2 linked regions of the Salinarimonas sp. genome follow. The protein of the gene in region 2 interacts with the protein of the main gene of each other region in a pairwise test. Links are inferred from orthologs where the notes say so. Each region holds a gene or a part of one and is shown on either strand. Other genes may lie near its edges.

Region 1 (3,633 bases), 3.7 Mb from region 2 along the record:
GGCTCTCGATCACGTCGAAGAGCGCCACCGCCTCGCGGGCCTTGTTCGACTGCAAGGGGCCGATGAGGTGGAGCTCGACGTCCGGGTGGGCCTCGCGCAAGGCGGGCCACTTGCCCTTCGTCTCCTGCACGTAGTTCTCGCCGAAGACGCGATGGCCGGCGTCCAGCACCGAGCGGATGGCGTCGGCGCCGTAGGTCTTGGAGACGGCGACGAGCGTCACCGTCGCCGGGTCGCGCCCGGAATCCCGCGCGGCGCGGGCGATCCCGGCCTCCACGGCGCGCAGCCGCGCCACGGTCTCGGCCCCGGCGCGCGCCTGCGCCTGCGCGAACTCCGCCGCATCCATCGTCATCCGTCCTCTCGAAACGTTGCGGCGCCCCCCGGCGATGTTGACCGGCGGGCCCATTCATGCCCAATTGCCTGCGCGCCGCCGGGGATCCCCGGCCGGTCGCGATGGCGCGCGCCATCCTGCCATATCTCCCACACGAGTCGCCAGATCGAGCCCGCAATGAAGGCCGAGCGTTACAATCCGAAAGAATCCGAGCCGAAATGGCAGGCGGAATGGTCGCGCGCCGACGTGTTCCGCGCCCGCAACGACGATCCCGGAGCCGAACCTCGCCCCCGCTACTACGTGCTCGAGATGTTTCCCTACCCGTCCGGGCGCATCCATATCGGCCATGTGCGGAACTACGCCATGGGCGACGTGGTGGCGCGCTACAAGCGCGCGCGGGGCTTCAACGTGCTTCACCCGATGGGCTGGGACGCCTTCGGCATGCCGGCCGAGAACGCGGCGATGGAGAACAAGGTCCACCCGAAGGAGTGGACCTACAAGAACATCGCCACCATGCGCGACCAGCTCAAGTCCATGGGCCTGTCGCTCGACTGGTCGCGCGAGATCGCGACCTGCGACCCGTCCTACTACAAGCACCAGCAGGCCATGTTCCTCGATTTTCTCGAGGCGGGCCTCGTCGACCGCAAGACGGCGAAGGTGAACTGGGACCCCGTCGACCAGACCGTGCTCGCCAACGAGCAGGTGATCGACGGCCGCGGCTGGCGCTCCGGCGCGCTCGTCGAGCAGCGCGAGCTCACCCAGTGGTTCCTGCGGATCACCGACTATTCCGAGGACCTGCTCCAGGCCATCGATGGGCTCGACCGCTGGCCGGAGAAGGTGCGCCTGATGCAGCGCAACTGGATCGGCCGCTCGGAAGGCCTGATGGTGCGCTTCCCGCTCGATACGGCGACGGCGCCCCAAGGTCTCCTGGATCACGCGTCCGAGCTCGAGATCTTCACCACGCGCCCGGACACGCTGTTCGGCGCGAAGTTCATGGCGCTCGCCCCCGACCATCCGCTGGCCAAGGCGGCGGCGGCGCGCGATCCCGGCCTCGCGGCCTTCGCCGAGGAATGCCGCCGCATCGGCACCTCGGCGGAAGCGATCGAGACGGCCGAGAAGATCGGCTACGACACCGGCATCCGCGCGGTGCATCCGTTCGACCCGTCCTGGACGCTTCCGGTCTACGTGGCGAACTTCATCCTGATGGAATACGGCACCGGCGCGATCTTCGGCTGCCCGGGCCACGACCAGCGCGACCTCGACTTCGCCAACAAGTACGGGCTCGGCGCCACCGCGGTCGTCTGCCCGCCCGACGTCGAGCCGTCGTCCTTCACGATCGCGGACGAGGCCTATGTCGGCGACGGCCGGCTGATCAACTCGCGCTTCCTCGACGGGCTCTCCGTGCCGGAGGCGAAGGAGGAGGTCGCGCGCCGGCTCGAGAGCGAGACCCGCGACGGACGCCCGGTGGCGACGCGCAAGGTGAACTTCCGCCTGCGCGACTGGGGCATCTCGCGCCAGCGCTATTGGGGCTGCCCGATCCCGATCATCCACTGCGAGAGCTGCGGCACGGTGCCGGCGCCCCGCGAGAGCCTGCCCGTCGAGCTGCCGGAGGACATCGCCTTCGACAAGCCGGGCAACCCGCTCGACCGGCACCCCACCTGGCGCGACGTGCCCTGCCCGAAATGCGGCGCTGCGGCCCGCCGCGAGACGGACACGATGGACACGTTCGTCGATTCGTCCTGGTACTTCGCCCGGTTCACGGCCCCGCACGAGACGGATCGCCCCACCGACCCGGCCCAGGCGGATTCCTGGCTCCCGGTCGACCAGTATATCGGCGGCATCGAGCACGCGATCCTGCACCTGCTCTATTCGCGCTTCTTCACGCGGGCCATGCGGAAGGTGGGTCACCTGAACCTGGACGAGCCCTTCCGCGGCCTGTTCACCCAGGGCATGGTGGTGCACGAGACCTACAAGGACCAGGCGGGCAAGTGGGTTCTGCCCATCGACGTGCGCCTCGAGACCGCCGAGGGCGAGCGCCGGGCGTTCCACGTGAAGACCGGCGAGCCGGTCACGATCGGCTCCATCGAGAAGATGTCGAAGTCGAAGAAGAACGTGGTCGACCCCGAGCACATCCTCGACAGCGTCGGCGCCGACGCCGCGCGCTGGTTCGTCCTCTCCGACTCGCCGCCCGAGCGCGACGTGATCTGGACGGAGGAGGGCGTCCAGGGCGCCGCGCGCTTCGTCCAGCGCGTCTGGCGGCTCGTGAAGGAGACGCCGCTCGATTCGCCGGGCGCGCCGCGTCCCGCGGATTTCGGCGACGACGCGCTCGCGCTGCGCAAGGCGACGCACCGCACCCTCGCGGCGGTGGAGGAGGCGGTCGAGGCGCTGCGCTTCAACGTCGCCGTGGCCAAGATCTACGAGCTCGCCAACGCGATCTCGGCGGCCGCGCCGAAGGGCGGCGACACGCCGGCGCCGGATCTCGGCTTTTCGCTGCGCGAGGCGCTCGGCGTCCTCGTCCAGCTGATCGCGCCGATGATGCCGCACCTCGCCGAGGAAAGCTGGTCCGCGCTCGGTCGCGAGGGGCTCGTCGCCGAGGCGCCCTGGCCGGCGCTGGAGCGCGATCTCCTCGTCGAGGACACGATCGTGCTGCCGGTGCAGGTCAACGGAAAGAAGCGCGCCGACGTTACCGTCCCGCGCGACGCCGACAACGCCGCCATCGAGGCGGCTGCGCTGGCGATCGAGAACGTGCAGCGCGCCATCGAGGGGCGCCCCGTGCGCAAGGTCATCGTCGTCCCGCAGAGGATCGTCAATGTCGTCGCCTGATGATCGCGCCCCGACCCGCCGCCTGGTTCTCGCGGGCATCGCAGGTCTCGCCGCGCTGCCGCTCGGCGGCTGCCTGAGGCCGCTCTACGCGCCCACCGCGTCGGGCGTCGGGCTCGAGGACGCGCTGCGCGCCGTCCAGGTCGAGCCGGTGACGGTCGCGCCGACCGGGGAGGTGCTGTCGCATCATCTGCGCCAGGAGCTCGTCTTCGCGCTCGACGGGACCGGCCGGGCCACGACGGAAGGGCCGAAAGCCTACAGGCTCGAGACGAACGTGGTGGTCTCCACGCGGACACCGATCGTCGACGCCACCACGCTGCGCGCGAGCGTCGCCACGCTCACCGGGACGGCGCGCTATCGCCTCGCCACGCTCGACGGCGCCACGGAGATCGACCGCGGCTCGGTCCAGGGCGCGGTCACCTACGAACGGCTGGTCCAGCGCTTCGCCACCGTCCGCGCCGAGCGCGACGCGCAGATCCGCCTCG
Region 2 (3,403 bases):
GCGACGCCTCCGCCTTCGCCTGCGGCGACGCCGTGATCGACGCCTGGATCCGCCGCCGTGCCCTGCGGCGCGACGCGCGCGGGGCGCGCACGTTCGCCGTCTGCGAGGACGGTCGGATCGCCGGCTTCTTCTGCCTCGCCGCCGGCTTGGTCGCGGCGCCGGAGGAGCCGCCGCGCCCGCGGCTGCCCTACGCCACGCCCGCCCGCGACCCGATTCCCGTCGCGATCCTGCGCCGGCTCGCCGTCGACGCGCCCTGGCAGGGCAGGGGGCTCGGCGCCGACCTGCTGATGGACGCCCTCCAGCGCATCGTCGCCACCGGCGCCGAGCTCGGCGTCCGCGCCGTCCTCGCCCGCGCCGTGGAGGACCGCGCCCGCGCCTTCTACGCCGCCTTCGGCTTCGCCGCCTTCTCCGACGACGCCGAGACCATGCTGCTCCCGGTGGAGACGGCGGAGGGCGCGCTCAGGGCAGGGTAGGGCGGGGCGCCCTCCCCGCGGGGGAGAAAGTCGGACGAAGGCCGGCGGGTGGAGAGGGCGCGGTCCTGCGCACCGCCGCCCCCCCTTCCGTTCGCGACCGCGCGCGCTAAAGTCCCGGGCGTCGTCACCCGCCCGAGTCACCCCGCATGGCCCGCACCTCGTATGCCGATCTCGCCCCCTCGGCTCTCACCGCACGTCAGGCCAAGGCCGAGCACAGGCGGCTCGCGGAGGAGATCGCCGGGCACGACGTGCGCTATCACCAGGAGGACGCGCCCACCGTCTCCGACGCCGAGTACGACGCCCTGCGCCGCCGGCTCGGCGAGATCGAGCAGCGTTTTCCGGAGCTGATCGCCCAGGGCGAGCTCGGCGTCTCCGAGCGGGTCGGCGCGAAGCCGGCGGAGAAGTTCGCCAAGGTGCGCCACCGCGTGCCGATGCTCTCCCTCGACAACGCCTTCGACGACGAGGAGGTGGCGGATTTCGTCGCCCGGGTGAAGCGCTTCCTCGCCCTCGCCGAGACGCCCGTCTTCACCGCCGAGCCGAAGATCGACGGCCTTTCGCTCTCGCTGCGCTACGAGGACGGGCGGCTCGTCACCGCCGCCACCCGCGGCGACGGGACGGAGGGCGAAGACGTCACCGCCAACGCCCGCACGGTCGACGACATCCCCGCCGAGATTCCCGAGCCGGGCGCCGTCGAGGTGCGCGGGGAGGTCTATCTCTCCCACGCCGATTTCGCCGCCATCAACGAACGCCAGGTCGCCGCCGGCAAGCCGCTCTTCGCCAATCCGCGCAACGCCGCCGCCGGCTCGCTGCGCCAGCTCGACGCGCGCATCACCGCCGAGCGGCCGCTGAAGTTCTTCGCCTACGCCTGGGGCGCCATGAGCCCGCCGGCGCCCACGCAATTCGAGGCGGTGAAGCGCTTCGAGTCCTGGGGTTTCCGGACCAATCCCCTGATGGCGCGCTGCGCCACCCTCGATGAGATGCTCGCCCATTACCGCCGCATCCAGCAGGACCGCGCCGATCTCGGCTACGACATCGACGGCGTCGTCTACAAGGTCGACGACCTCGGCCTGCAGGAGCGGCTGGGCTTCGTCTCCCGGGCCCCGCGCTGGGCGCTCGCCCACAAGTTCCCGCCGCAGGAGGCCTTCACGGTGGTGGAGGCGATCGAGATCAATGTCGGCCGCACCGGCTCGCTCAACCCCATCGCGAAGCTGCGGCCCGTGACGGTCGGCGGCGTCGTGGTCTCGAACGCGACGCTCCACAACGAGGACTACATCAAGGGCATCGGCGGCGGCGGCGAGACCATCCGCGAGGGCCGGGACATCCGCGTCGGCGACACCGTGATCGTCTACCGCGCCGGCGACGTCATCCCCAAGGTGATGGACGTCGTCATCGACAAGCGCCCGCCCGACGCCGCGCCCTACATCTTCCCCACCACCTGCCCCGCCTGCGGCAGCCACGCCGTGCGCGAGCTCAACCCGCGCACCGGCCGGGAGGACGCGGCGCGCCGCTGCACCGGCGGGCTGATCTGCCCGGCCCAGGCCGTGGAGCGGCTCAAGCACTTCGTTTCGCGCACCGCCATGGACATCGAGGGATTGGGCGCAGAGCGGGTCGAGGACTTCTACCGCGACGGGCTCGTCACCCGCCCACAGGACATTTTCACGTTGGAGCGCCGCAACGCCCAGAGCCTCACTCGGCTCGAGAGCCGCGAGGGCTGGGGCCCGCAATCCGCCCGCAACCTCTTCGCCGCCATCGATGCGCGCCGCACGGTCGACCTCGCCCGCTTCGTCTTCGCGCTCGGCATCCCCCATGTCGGCGAGACCGGGGGCAAGCTGCTCGCCCGCCATTTCGGCACGTTCGAGACCCTGCGCGAGACCGCCAAGCGCGCCGCCGGCGGCGACGAGGGCGCCTACCGGGAATTCATCGACATCGACGGCATCGGCGCCGTCGTCACCGACGCGCTGGTGGAGTTCTTCCGCGAGGGCCACAACGAGGAGATGCTCGACGAGCTCCTCGCCGAGGTGACGCCCCAGCCGCTCGCGGAGAGCATCGACACCGACAGCCCCGTCGCCGGCAAGACCGTGGTCTTCACCGGCACCCTCGAGCAGATGACCCGCGACGAGGCCAAGGCCATGGCCGAGCGCCTCGGCGCCAAGGTCGCCGGCTCCGTCTCCGCCAAGACCGACCTCGTCGTCGCCGGGCCGGGCGCGGGGTCGAAGCTGAAGAAGGCGCAGGACCTGGGCGTGCAGGTGACGGACGAGGACGGCTGGTTCGCGCTGGTCGGGCGGTAGAGCGCTCCTCGTGTCATCCCCGGCCGGAGCGCGCTTGCGCGCGGAGGGGAAGGGGACCCAGCAGATCTGTCGCGCCGCAGGCGCTCCTTCCGGCGGCGACCAGCCGCCTGGTCGGCGGCAATAGAGCGCCTTCGGCGCGCTTTTCGCGCTCACGTCCCCTTCCCCTGCGCGCCTGCGGCGCTCCGGCCGGGGACGACGACCACACCCCCCAATCACTCACCCCACCGCGTCCGCCGCCCACCCCTCCTCCGTCACCCCGTACAACGCCGCCCGCGCCAGCACGCGGCGCGCCCAGGCCCGGTGCACGGAGGGCTCGCACATCGCGCCCTCGTGCTGGAAAACGGCCTTCGCCTCCTCGGCCAGCACGGCCTCGGCGCTCGCCACCTCCGGCGCGCTCACCGCGAAGGCGGCATGGATCGTCGCCACCTGGATCGGGTGGATCGCCGTCTTGCCGACGAGCCCGTGGGCGACGTCCCGCGCCGTCTCGCGCGCCAGCGTCGCGGGGTCGCGCACGACGTCGTAGACCGGTGCGGTGAGCGCGAAGCCCGCCGGGATCATCAGCCCGACGAGCTGCGCCACCACCGCCCCGAGCGGCCCCTCGTAGAGCGTCTCGCCGGGGATGCGCCGCAGCCCCAGGCAGGC

The links. Proteins that work in one complex are often made in the same cells at the same time.
Region 1: the proteins of ligA (region 2) and leuS interact in binary tests that used the Escherichia coli proteins (3 or more experiments, as listed by UniProt). The link is inferred for Salinarimonas sp. from one-to-one orthologs.

The regions. Positions count from the first base shown.
Region 1 is NZ_CP157794.1:5,220,971-5,224,603, forward strand. The notes cover bases 182-3,351. They hold leuS (leucine--tRNA ligase), read left to right. Parts: upstream 182-505; coding sequence 506-3,151; downstream 3,152-3,351. Other genes in these bases: ABL310_RS24295 (YggS family pyridoxal phosphate-dependent enzyme), read right to left, coding at 182-343; lptE (LPS assembly lipoprotein LptE), read left to right, coding at 3,138-3,351. In the rest of the region: more of ABL310_RS24295, read right to left, coding at 1-181; more of lptE, read left to right, coding at 3,352-3,633.
Region 2 is NZ_CP157794.1:1,544,762-1,548,164, forward strand. What follows is about bases 251-3,190. They hold ligA (NAD-dependent DNA ligase LigA), read left to right. Parts: upstream 251-619; coding sequence 620-2,761; downstream 2,762-3,190. Other genes in these bases: ABL310_RS07225 (GNAT family N-acetyltransferase), read left to right, coding at 251-473; ABL310_RS07235 (HpcH/HpaI aldolase/citrate lyase family protein), read right to left, coding at 2,978-3,190. Also shown: more of ABL310_RS07225, read left to right, coding at 1-250; more of ABL310_RS07235, read right to left, coding at 3,191-3,403. UniProt on the Escherichia coli protein: DNA ligase that catalyzes the formation of phosphodiester linkages between 5'-phosphoryl and 3'-hydroxyl groups in double-stranded DNA using NAD as a coenzyme and as the energy source for the reaction.